2 regions of the Streptomyces sp. NPDC000410 genome follow, and region 1 is predicted to be linked to the other one. Evidence: riboswitches for the same ligand, from Rfam matches in the RefSeq annotation. Region 1 holds a riboswitch; the other holds the start of a gene.
What was found. A riboswitch is a leader RNA that binds a small molecule or an ion and turns the genes downstream of it on or off. The one in region 1 is predicted to bind glycine.

Region 1 (5,857 bases):
GCGTGCCGCCCGGGAGCGCCAGGGGTGCAGGTGGTGCTAGGGGTGCTCGGGGTGCTGACGGGTGTAGAAGGGGCGCACCCGGTTCAGCATCCAGTCGCCGACCGGGTCCTGTGTGACGTCCAGCAGGACCAGGTTGACGGGCCAGCTCACGGGGACCCGGCCGAGCGCCCGGCCCAGGGCGTCCATCGGGGCCGTGCGGTGGTGGCCCTCCCAGTCGGAGAGCTGGACGCCGATGAACAGGGAGGGCGCCTCGCCCTCGACGCTCGCGAGCACCCGGCGGGCGGTCTGGACGATCCCGGTCGACTCGAACTCGCCCGCCGCGGCGGCCAGGAAATCGACCGGCTCCTCCTGCCAGTCCGGCTCGTAGAGCCGCACCCGGCCCCCGGTCGCGGGACCGTCCAGGGGCGTGCGCCCCACCCGGCACAGCTCGGCGACGGCGATCGGCGGCAGCGGTACGCCGACGGCGCCGCCCGGGTTCACGGCGATGCCCAGCTGAGGGGGCAGGCCGCGGGCGAAGTCGATCGCGGGGGCGACGGTGCCGGAGACGGCGTCGCCGACGCACTGGAGGAACTGCTGCTGCGAGCTGAAGACGGGGACGTAGGCGGCGCCGTCGATCTCCATGGTGGGTAGGTCGAGGCTGGGGCTGTCCGGTCCGCCGCCGTTGGGCAGCGGCACCCAGATGTGGCTGCGGCCCAGTACTTCGACCAGCCGGCCGCCGGCGGCGGGGTTGCCGACGGAAGCGGCCAGCACCTCTTCGAGCTCATTGGCCGGCCATGTCGTGTCCACGTCGATCCCTGCTTCCCCGTCCGCCCCTGCCGGGCCACGATGTCCTGCGCCAGCAGGGTACCGGGGGTGGGGGCGCCTGCGGCGGCCACGCGGCGGAGCCGCACATCGATGCTGCTCCCCGCCCGCCCCTACACCCGCAGCGCCCGGCCAGGCTCTTCGCCTGCCGGCCGCCCCGGGCCGACCGCGCCCGCCCGGGGGAGCGCCGGGGGCGCCTGCGGCGGGCCACGCGGCGGAGCCGCACATCGATGCCGCTCCCCTCCCCGCCCCTCCCCGAACTGGGGGCAAGCCCCCAGACCCCCGTACGGCCTCCGGCCGTGTCCTCAAACTCCCCCTACGCCCTGCGGGCGTGGGGGGACCCCCGGCCGGGCTGGGTTTCCCAGCCCCGCCGGCGTTTGAGGCGCGGGGGTTCGGGGGCGGAGCCCCAGCGGGGCCGCGCCGCCGTCCTCACACCACCCCGTCGAAGCCGATCCGGGTCAGGGCCGTCGCCGCCGTCCGGTCCAGGAGGGTCGCGGAGGCGCAGCCGGACGGGAGGCGGCCGCGCTCGGCGTCGTGGACGAGGCGGGAGACCGCGCGGCGGTGGCGGGCGAAGGCGTAGCCGGAGACACCGCGGCCGCGCTCGCGCTGGCCCTCGCGGGCGAGGTCGGGGGTCACGTCCAGCAGGACCAGGTGCAGGGCACGCCCGCGCCGCCGCGCCTCGCGGGCCAGCCAGCGCCGCACCCAGGACTGCGTACCGCAGTCGTGCACGACCACGCTCGCACCGGAGCGCAGGGCGCGCCGCAGCCCCGCGTAGTGCGCGAGGCGGACCAGCGGCCGGTAGACGGCGTACGGCAGGGCGCGGGGCATCCGGCGGTCCCAGCGGTCCCGGGTGTCCTGGGAGTCGATCCCGCCACCCTCCGCGGCCCGCCGGATCAGGGTGGACTTGCCACTGCCGGGCAGCCCGGAGACGACGACCACGTCCCCCTGGCCGAAGATCAGCCGGCGCGGGGCGCGCCGCGACCGGTCGCGCAGATCGCGCACCACGGGCAGGTCTCGCAGCGGCACCGGCGCGGGCACCCCCGCCGGGACCGGATACGCGCCGGACACTCCGGATCGCTGCAACGTCATCGCTCTCCCCCTTGTCGGGTCTTCGGGACCCTGCCCAGGAAGCTTAAAGAAAAGGTAATGACCAACAAGTGATTTGCCGATCGGAGCGCCCGTGCAATGATGTGCCCGCCAACTGCATACCGGCCGTTCGAATCCGCGCGGGAGAGTCCCGGGCACCTCTGGTACCGACTTTCGGTACCTACGAGTGTGCCGGGCGCCGAAGGAGCAAGTCCCTCCCTTGAATCTCTCAGGCCCCGTACCGCGCGGGTGAGGCAGATCTGAAAAGCGGGCCGCCGCCCTGTGGCTGGTGGCTCCACCCAAGGTGCAAGTCGTGGTCATCACGTACGTTCCGTACGTGTGGTCGTGATGAACCTCTCAGGTTTCGATGACAGATGGGGAGGATCGTCCTCGCCAGTCATGCCCTGGGAGCCCCATCCATGAGCACCGCCCCCCGTCTCACCGCCCTCGATGCCCTGCATCGCTCGCTGGGCGCCACGATGACCGACTTCGCCGGCTGGGACATGCCGCTGCGCTACGCCAGTGAGCGCGACGAGCACAACGCCGTACGGACCAAGGCCGGCCTCTTCGACCTCTCCCACATGGGCGAGATCACCGTCACCGGGCCGCAGGCCGCCGCTCTGCTGGACTACGCGCTGGTCGGGAACATCGGCGGGGTCGCCGTCGGCCGCGCCCGCTACACCATGATCTGCCGTGAGGACGGCGGGATCCTCGACGACCTGATCGTCTACCGCCTCGGCGAGGCGGAGTACATGGTCGTCGCCAACGCCTCGAACGCGCAGATCGTCCTCGACGCCCTCACCGAGCGCGCCGGCGGCTTCGACGCCGCCGTGCGCGACGACCGCGACGCGTACGCGCTCATCGCCGTACAGGGCCCCGAGTCCCCCGGCATCCTGAAGTCGCTCACCGACGCCGACCTGGACGGGCTGAAGTACTACGCGGGCCTGCCGGGCACCGTCGCCGGGGTCCCGGCGCTGATCGCCCGTACCGGCTACACGGGTGAGGACGGCTTCGAGCTGTTCGTGGCCCCTGCCGACGCCGAGAAGCTGTGGCAGGCCCTGACGGACGCGGGCAAGGACGCCGGTCTGATCCCCTGCGGCCTGTCCTGCCGCGACACGCTCCGCCTGGAGGCGGGCATGCCGCTGTACGGGCACGAGCTGACCACCGCGCTCACCCCCTTCGACGCGGGCCTCGGCCGGGTCGTGAAGTTCGACAAGGCGGGCGACTTCGTCGGGCGCGAGGCCCTTCGGGCCGCGGCCGAGCGTGCGGAGACGAATCCCCCGCGCAAGCTCGTCGGACTGATCGCCGAGGGCCGCCGGGTCCCGCGCGCCGGAATGCCCGTCGTCTCCGGCGGCCAGGTGATCGGCGAGGTCACCTCCGGCGCCCCGTCGCCGACCCTCGGCAAGCCTCTCGCCATCGCGTACGTGGACGCCGCGCACTCCGCGCCCGGCACCGAGGGCGTCGGCGTGGACATCCGCGGTACGCATGAGCCGTACGAGGTCGTCGCCCTGCCCTTCTACAAGCGCCAGAAGTGACGACCGCGGTCTTCGCCGTCTCACCCTCCAAGACCACGTCCCACAGCACTCCCCCGCGTACAGGAGAATTCTGCTCATGAGCAACCCCCAGCAGCTGCGTTACAGCAAGGAGCACGAGTGGCTGTCGGCCGCCGAGGACGGCGCGTCGACGGTCGGCATCACGGAGCACGCGGCGAACGCCCTCGGCGATGTCGTGTACGTCCAGCTTCCGGCAGTCGGTGACACGGTGACCGCGGGCGAGTCCTGCGGCGAGCTGGAGTCCACCAAGTCGGTCAGTGATCTGTACTCCCCGGTGACCGGTGAGGTCACCGAGATCAACGCCGATGTCGTCGACGACCCGTCGCTGGTGAACTCCGCCCCCTTCGAGGGCGGGTGGCTGTTCAAGGTACGCGTCACGGGCGAGCCGGATGATCTGCTCTCCGCCGACGAGTACACCGCGTTCACCGGCAACTAGGGACCAGACCACCATGTCGCTTCTGAATACCCCTCTCCATGAGCTCGACCCGGACGTCGCCGCCGCCGTCGACGCCGAGCTCCACCGCCAGCAGTCCACCCTGGAAATGATCGCCTCGGAGAACTTCGCTCCGGTCGCGGTCATGGAGGCGCAGGGCTCCGTCCTCACCAACAAGTACGCCGAGGGCTACCCGGGCCGCCGCTACTACGGCGGCTGCGAGCACGTCGATGTCGTCGAGCAGATCGCCATCGACCGCATCAAGGACCTGTTCGGCGCCGAGCACGCCAACGTCCAGCCGCACTCCGGCGCCCAGGCCAACGCCGCCGCGATGTTCGCGCTGCTGAAGCCGGGCGACACGATCATGGGTCTGAACCTCGCCCACGGCGGGCACCTGACCCACGGCATGAAGATCAACTTCTCCGGCAAGCTCTACAACGTGGTCGCGTACCACGTGGACGACGCCACCGGCCAGGTCGACATGGCCGAGGTCGAGCGCCTCGCCAAGGAGTCCAAGCCGAAGCTGATCGTGGCCGGCTGGTCCGCGTACCCCCGCCAGCTGGACTTCGCGGCCTTCCGCCGGATCGCGGACGAGGTCGGCGCGTACCTCATGGTCGACATGGCCCACTTCGCGGGCCTGGTCGCGGCCGGTCTGCACCCGAACCCGGTGCCGCACGCCCATGTCGTGACCACGACCACCCACAAGACGCTGGGCGGCCCGCGCGGCGGTGTGATCCTCTCCACGGCCGAGCTGGCCAAGAAGATCAACTCCGCGGTCTTCCCCGGTCAGCAGGGCGGTCCGCTGGAGCACGTGATCGCGGCCAAGGCCGTCTCCTTCAAGGTCGCGGCCTCCGAGGAGTTCAAGGAGCGCCAGCAGCGCACGCTGGAAGGCGCGAAGATCATCGCCGAGCGGCTGGTCCAGGACGACGTGAAGGAGGTGGGCGTCTCCGTCCTCTCCGGCGGGACGGACGTGCACCTGGTCCTCGTCGACCTGCGCCACTCCGAGCTGGACGGCCAGCAGGCCGAGGACCGCCTCCACGAGGTCGGCATCACGGTCAACCGCAACGCGGTCCCGAACGACCCGCGCCCGCCGATGGTCACCTCGGGTCTGCGCATCGGCACGCCCGCCCTCGCCACCCGTGGCTTCCAGGGCGAGGACTTCCGTGAGGTCGCCGACATCATCGCCGAGGTGCTCAAGCCGTCGTACGACGCCGAGGCCCTCAAGGCGCGCGTGACGGCGCTCGCCGCGAAGTTCCCGCTTTACCCTGGTCTGTAACAGCCTGGTCTGTGACCACCGGGCCGTAACGGTCTGCCGTTAGCAGCCCGAAGCAAAACAAACGGGGCACCGCACACACTTACCGGTGAATGCGGTGCCCCGCAGCACGTACCGCGCGTTCGTTCTTCTGCACGACCCTGGCAGACAACGGCGTCTACCACCCCACAAGGAGTTCCCCGTGGCCATCTCGGTCTTCGACCTGTTCTCGATCGGCATAGGCCCGTCCAGCTCCCACACGGTCGGCCCGATGCGCGCGGCGCGGATGTTCGCCCGCCGCCTCAAGAACGAGGGCCTGCTGGCCCACACCACGGCGGTACGCGCCGAGCTCTACGGTTCACTGGGTGCTACCGGCCACGGCCACGGCACCCCGAAGGCCGTCCTGCTGGGCCTGGAGGGCGACTCCCCCCGTACGGTCGACGTCGAGACGGCCGACGACCAGGTCGAGCGGATCAAGGCCACGAAGAAGATCAGCCTCCTCGGGGTGCACGAGATCGGCTTCGACTTCGACGAGGACCTCGTCCTGCACCGCCGCAAGGCGCTGCCGTACCACGCGAACGGCATGACCCTCTGGGCGTACGACGCCGAGGGCGCGACGCTGCTGGAGAAGACGTACTACTCGGTCGGCGGCGGGTTCGTCGTCGACGAGGCGGCGGTCGGCGAGGACCGGATCAAGCTCGACGACACCGTACTGAAGTACCCCTTCCGCAC
Region 2 (5,857 bases), on a different contig from region 1:
CATCAGTTCGGCCGACCCCTCGACCGAGACCATCGGCTACCGGGGGCCGACCGCGTGCGCGGCGGCGGGCATCACCTACCGGCAGCTCGACTACTGGGCCCGCACGGGCCTGGTGGAGCCGAGCGTACGCCCCGCGTACGGCTCCGGCACTCAGCGGCTCTACAGCTTCCGGGACGTCGTCGTCCTCAAGATCGTGAAGCGCTTCCTGGACACGGGCGTCGCGCTGCAGAACATCCGGACCGCGGTGCAGCACCTGAGGGCCCGCGGCTTCACGGACCTGGAGCGGATGACGCTGATGAGCGACGGAGCGACGGTCTACGAGTGCTCCTCGCCCGACGAGGTCGTGGATCTGCTCCAGGGCGGCCAGGGTGTCTTCGGGATCGCCGTGGGCGTCGTATGGCGGGACGTCGAGGCGGCCCTCTCTCAGCTGCACGGCGAGCGCGTGGACACCGGTGAGACGCTGGTCGGCCACAATCCGGCCGACGAGCTGGCCAGGCGCCGCCGCGACCGGGCGGTCTGAGCGCCGCGAGCGGGCCGTCCGGGCCGTGCTGCGGCTCCCGGTCGCAAAGACGCTCGTACGCGCGTACGGCCGATTGTCAGTGGCGTAGGGCAGCATCAGGGGTGTGAGACCCGCGCCGACGATTCTGCATCTCGACATGGATGCGTTCTTCGCCGCCGCCGAGCAGGCGGCGAAGCCCAGCCTGCGCGGAAAACCGGTGGTGGTCGGCGGGCTCGGCCCGCGCGGGGTCGTGGCCACGGCCTCGTACGAGGCGAGACGCTTCGGGGTGCACTCGGCGATGCCGATGGGCCAGGCCCGGCGGCTCTGTCCGAACGCGGCGTACCTCGTGCCGAGGTTCTCGCTCTACCGGACGGTGAGCGAGCAGGTGATGGAGCTGCTGGGCCGGCTGTCGCCCCTGGTGGAGCCGCTGAGCCTGGACGAGGCCTTCGTGGACCTGGAGGCCGGGGGCGCGGCCCATGACTCGCCCTCGGCGCGCGAGGCCGGTGAGCGGCTGCGCAGGGACATTCTCGCGGTCACGGGGCTGACCGGTTCGGTCGGCTTGGCGGGTTCGAAAATGCTGGCGAAGATCGCCTCCGAGCAGGCGAAGCCCGACGGCCTCGTGCTCATCGAGCCGGGGACCGAGCGGGAGCTGCTGGGGCCGATGTCGGTGCGGACGCTCCCGGGGGTGGGGCCGGCGACGGGGGAGCATCTGCGACGGGCGGGGATGACCACGGTCGCCGAGCTGGCCGAGGCGGGCGAGGACGAGCTCGTACGGCTGCTCGGGAAGGCGCACGGGGCCTCGCTGTTCCGGATGGCGCTCGGACACGACGACCGGCCCGTGGTGGCCGAGCGCGACGCGAAGTCGGTGTCGGTGGAGGACACCTTCGACGTGGATCTGCACGACCGGGTGCGGATCCGGCTGGAGGTGGAGCGGCTCGCCGACCGGTGTGTGCGGCGGCTGCGCGGGTCGGGGCACTCCGGGCGGACGATCGTGCTGAAGGTGCGCAGGTACGACTTCTCGACGCTGACCCGGTCGGAGACGCTGCGCGGGCCCACGGACGATCCGGCCGTGGTGCGGGAGGCGGCGGCCCGGCTGCTGGAGTCGGTGGACACCACGGGTGGGGTGAGGTTGCTCGGGGTGGGCGTGAGCGGTCTCGCCGACTACACGCAGGAGGATCTGTTCGCGCAGGCGGCGGCGGGAGAGCGCGGTCCCGGGGATGCCGACAGGATCCCGGAGGAGCACGGCCCCGTCCGGGACGAGGCGGAGCCGGTGGAGCAGCAAGCGCCGACCGGGCGGCACTGGGCGGCCGGACACGACGTGCGGCATGCGCGGTACGGGGCGGGCTGGGTGCAGGGCAGCGGGCTCGGGCGGGTCACCGTCCGATTCGAGGAGCCGTGGTCGGCCGTGCCGGGCAGGGTGCGGACCTTCTCGGTCGACGACCCGGACCTGGAGCCGTCGGAGCCGCTGCCGCTGGTCCGTCCGGAGCTGGAAGAGCCGGAAGTGCCGGAAGAGCCGGAAGAGCCGGAAGAGCCGGAAGAGCCGGAAGAGCCGGAAGAGCCGGAAGAGCCGGAAGAGCCGGAAGTGCCGGAAGAGCCGGAAGTGCCGGACGAGGCGGATGAGCGGGATCAGCCGGATCGGTCGGATCGGTCGTCGTCGCCCGGGCGCCGCCCGAAGTCCTGGTCGGCCGCCGGGGGAGCGGGGAGGTCGAGACCGTAGTGGTGGTAGAGCTGGAGTTCCTGTTCGGGCGAGAGGTGCCGGCCGACGCCGAAGTCGGGAGCGTCCTTGATCAAGGCGCGCTCGAAGGGTATGTGGAGGCCGTCGCCCGTGAGTTCGCTGGGCTCCAGCGGCACGAACGCGTCCCGGCTGAACAGCCCGGTGCGTACCGCCGCCCACTCCGGTACCCCCGTCGCGTCGTCCAGATACACCTCGTCGACGGTCCCGATCTTGGTCCCGTTGCGGTCGAACGCCTTGCGGCCGATCAGGCTGCGCGGATCGATATCGGTCTGCACGGTCCCTCCAACTGGTCGCACTGCTCCGTACGTACTACGAAAGTGCACAATTGTGGGGTCGGCCACTCGAGGGCTGAGGCCAAGTCCTCGCTGGTAGGCTGGCAGACGGCTGCTGACCCCGTGCGGGAGAGTCCTCCGGCGAATGTGCCGTAGGCGCCGAAGGAGCAAATCCTCCCCGGAATCTCTCAGGCCCCCGTACCGCACGGAAGAGGTCACTCTGGAAAGCAGGGCGGGCGTCGGACGGCACCCACCCTCACCGACGGTGAAAGCCGGGACGTCAGCGCGCGGACGGACCGGTGAAGCTCTCAGGTTGAGATGACAGAGGGGGAGGCCGTCCGGGCACCCCCCAGGTGCCCCTCGCAGGTCGTATCGACCAGGAGGCCTCCGTATGACCGCCAACCGCACTCCGCTCTCCCAGCTGGAGCGAGGCACCCCCTTCGAGCAGCGCCACATCGGGCCCGACGCCGAGGCCCAGGCCAAGATGCTCGCGCAGGTCGGTTACGGCTCGCTCGACGAGCTGACCGCCGCCGCAGTGCCGGACGTGATCAAGAGCGCCGAGGCGCTCGGACTGCCCGAGGCCCGCACCGAGGCCGAGGTCCTCGCCGAGCTGCGCTCCCTGGCGGACCGCAACAAGGTCCTGGCACCGATGATCGGCCTCGGCTACTACGGCACCTTCACCCCGCCGGTCATCCTGCGCAACGTCATGGAGAACCCGGCCTGGTACACGGCGTACACGCCCTACCAGCCGGAGATCTCGCAGGGCCGTCTCGAGGCGCTGCTCAACTTCCAGACGATGGTCGCCGACCTCACCGGCCTGCCCACCTCCGGCGCCTCGCTGCTCGACGAGGGGACCGCGGCCGCCGAGGCCATGTCCCTGGCCCGGCGGGTCGGCAAGGTGAAGGACGGCGTCTTCCTGGTCGACGCCGACACCCTGCCGCAGACCATCGCCGTGATCGAGACCCGCGCCGAGCCGACCGGAGTGGAGGTCGTCGTCACCGACCTCACCGAGGGCATCCCCGCCGACGTCGCCGAGCGCGGCGTCTTCGGCGTGCTCCTCCAGTACCCGGGCGCCTCCGGAGCCGTCCGCGACCTGAAGCCGCTCATCGAGCAGGCCCATGAGCTCGGCGCCATCGTCACGGTCGCCGCCGACCTGCTGGCGCTGACACTGCTCACCTCGCCCGGTGAGCTGGGCGCGGACATCGCCGTCGGCACCACCCAGCGCTTCGGCGTTCCGATGGGCTTCGGCGGCCCGCACGCCGGCTACATGGCGGTCCAGGCCAAGCACGCCCGCAGCCTGCCCGGCCGGCTCGTCGGCGTGTCCGTCGACGCGGACGGCAACAAGGCCTACCGCCTCGCCCTGCAGACCCGTGAGCAGCACATCCGCCGCGAGAAGGCCACCAGCAACATCTGCACCGCGCAGGTGCTGCTCGCCGTCATGGCCGGGATGTACGCCGTCTACCACGGCCCCGACGGCCTGAGGGTGATCGCGCGCCGCACCCACCGGTACGCCACGATCCTCGCCGAGGGGCTGCGGGCGGGCGGTGTCGAGCTCGTGCACGGCGCGTACTTCGACACGCTGACCGCCCGGGTGCCGGGCAAGGCGTCCGGGGTCGTCGCCGCCGCCCGCGAGAACGGGGTCAACCTGCGCCTCGTCGATGCCGACCACGTCTCCCTCGCCTGCGACGAGACCACGGGCCGCGCCCAGCTGACCGCCGTCTGGGCCGCCTTCGGGGTCGACGCGGACGTCGAGGCGCTCGACGCCGTGGCCGACGACACGCTCCCGGCCGCGCTGCTGCGCACCGACGACTACCTGACGCACCCGGTCTTCCACAGCCACCGCTCCGAGACCGCGATGCTGCGCTACCTGCGCAGGCTCGCCGACCGTGACTACGCGCTGGACCGCGGCATGATCCCGCTCGGCTCCTGCACCATGAAGCTGAACGCGACCACGGAGATGGAGCCGGTCACCTGGCCCGAGTTCGGCCAGATCCACCCGTTCGCCCCCGTCGCGCAGGTGCAGGGCTACCTCACCCTGATCCGCGAGCTGGAGGAACGTCTCTGCGAGGTCACCGGTTACGACCGGGTCTCCATCCAGCCGAACGCCGGCTCGCAGGGCGAGCTGGCCGGACTGCTCGCCGTCCGGGCGTACCACCGGGCCAACGGTGACGAGCAGCGCACCGTCTGCCTCATCCCGTCCTCCGCGCACGGCACCAACGCCGCGAGCGCGGTCATGGCGGGCATGAAGGTCGTCGTCGTCAAGACCGCCGACGACGGAGAGATCGATGTCGAGGACCTGCGCGCCAAGATCGAGCAGCACCGCGACGAGCTGTCGGTGCTCATGATCACGTACCCCTCGACGCACGGTGTGTTCGAGGAGCACGTCGCCGACATCTGCGCGCAGGTGCACGAGGCGGGCGGCCAGGTGTACGTCGACGGTGCCAACCTCAACGCGCTGGTCGGCCTCGCCAAGCCGGGCAAGTTCGGCGGCGACGTCTCGCACCTCAACCTGCACAAGACGTTCTGCATCCCGCACGGCGGCGGTGGCCCCGGCGTCGGCCCGGTCGGCGTCCGCGAGCACCTCGCCCCGTACCTGCCGAACCACCCGCTCCAGCCGACCGCGGGCCCGGAGACGGGCGTGGGCCCGATCTCGGCCGCCCCGTGGGGCTCGGCCGGCATCCTGCCGATCTCCTGGGCGTACGTGCGGCTCATGGGCGGCGAGGGCCTCAAGCGCGCCACCCAGGTCGCCGTGCTCGCGGCGAACTACATCGCCAAGCGCCTGGAGCCGCACTACCCGGTGCTCTACACGGGCCCGGTGGGCCTCGTCGCGCACGAGTGCATCGTGGACCTGCGGCCGCTGTCGAAGGCGACCGGCGTCAGCGTCGACGACATCGCCAAGCGGCTGATCGACTACGGCTTCCACGCCCCGACGATGTCGTTCCCGGTGGCCGGCACGCTGATGATCGAGCCCACCGAGAGCGAGGATCTGGCCGAGATCGACCGCTTCTGCGACACCATGATCGCGATTCGTGCGGAGATCGAGAAGGTCGCCTCGGGCGAGTGGCCAGCCGAGGACAACCCGCTGCGCAACGCCCCGCACACCGCGGCCGCGCTCGGTGGGGACTGGGAGCACCCGTACAGCCGTGAGGAGGCGGTCTTCCCGGCCGGTGTCTCGGCCGCGGACAAGTACTGGCCGCCGGTGCGCCGGATCGACGGTGCCTTCGGCGACCGTAACCTGGTCTGCTCCTGCCCGCCGCTGGACGAGTACGACGGGTGACGTAGGGCTCGGGTGGGGGCGCCTGCGGCGGGCTTTGTCCCCGCCCCGCCCCTTCCCGAAACCGGGGGCTTTGC

Region 2: linked by a shared signal. The riboswitch ahead of gcvP (aminomethyl-transferring glycine dehydrogenase) and the one ahead of gcvT (glycine cleavage system aminomethyltransferase GcvT) in region 1 are both predicted to bind glycine.

Annotation. Positions count from the first base shown of each region.
Region 1 covers NZ_JBEPDM010000028.1:32,285-38,141, reverse strand. The annotation lists gene ABT342_RS24670 (enhanced serine sensitivity protein SseB) at 37-786, opposite strand; gene ABT342_RS24665 (AAA family ATPase) at 1,231-1,890, opposite strand; glycine riboswitch at 2,019-2,141, shown strand; gene gcvT (glycine cleavage system aminomethyltransferase GcvT) at 2,307-3,422, shown strand; gene gcvH (glycine cleavage system protein GcvH) at 3,499-3,876, shown strand; gene glyA (serine hydroxymethyltransferase) at 3,890-5,149, shown strand; gene ABT342_RS24645 (L-serine ammonia-lyase) at 5,328-5,857, shown strand, end outside.
Region 2 covers NZ_JBEPDM010000029.1:8,209-14,065, forward strand. The annotation lists gene ABT342_RS24965 (MerR family transcriptional regulator) at 1-520, shown strand, start outside; gene ABT342_RS24970 (DNA polymerase IV) at 624-2,216, shown strand; gene ABT342_RS24975 (PRC-barrel domain-containing protein) at 2,126-2,509, opposite strand; glycine riboswitch at 2,623-2,720, shown strand; gene gcvP (aminomethyl-transferring glycine dehydrogenase) at 2,898-5,783, shown strand.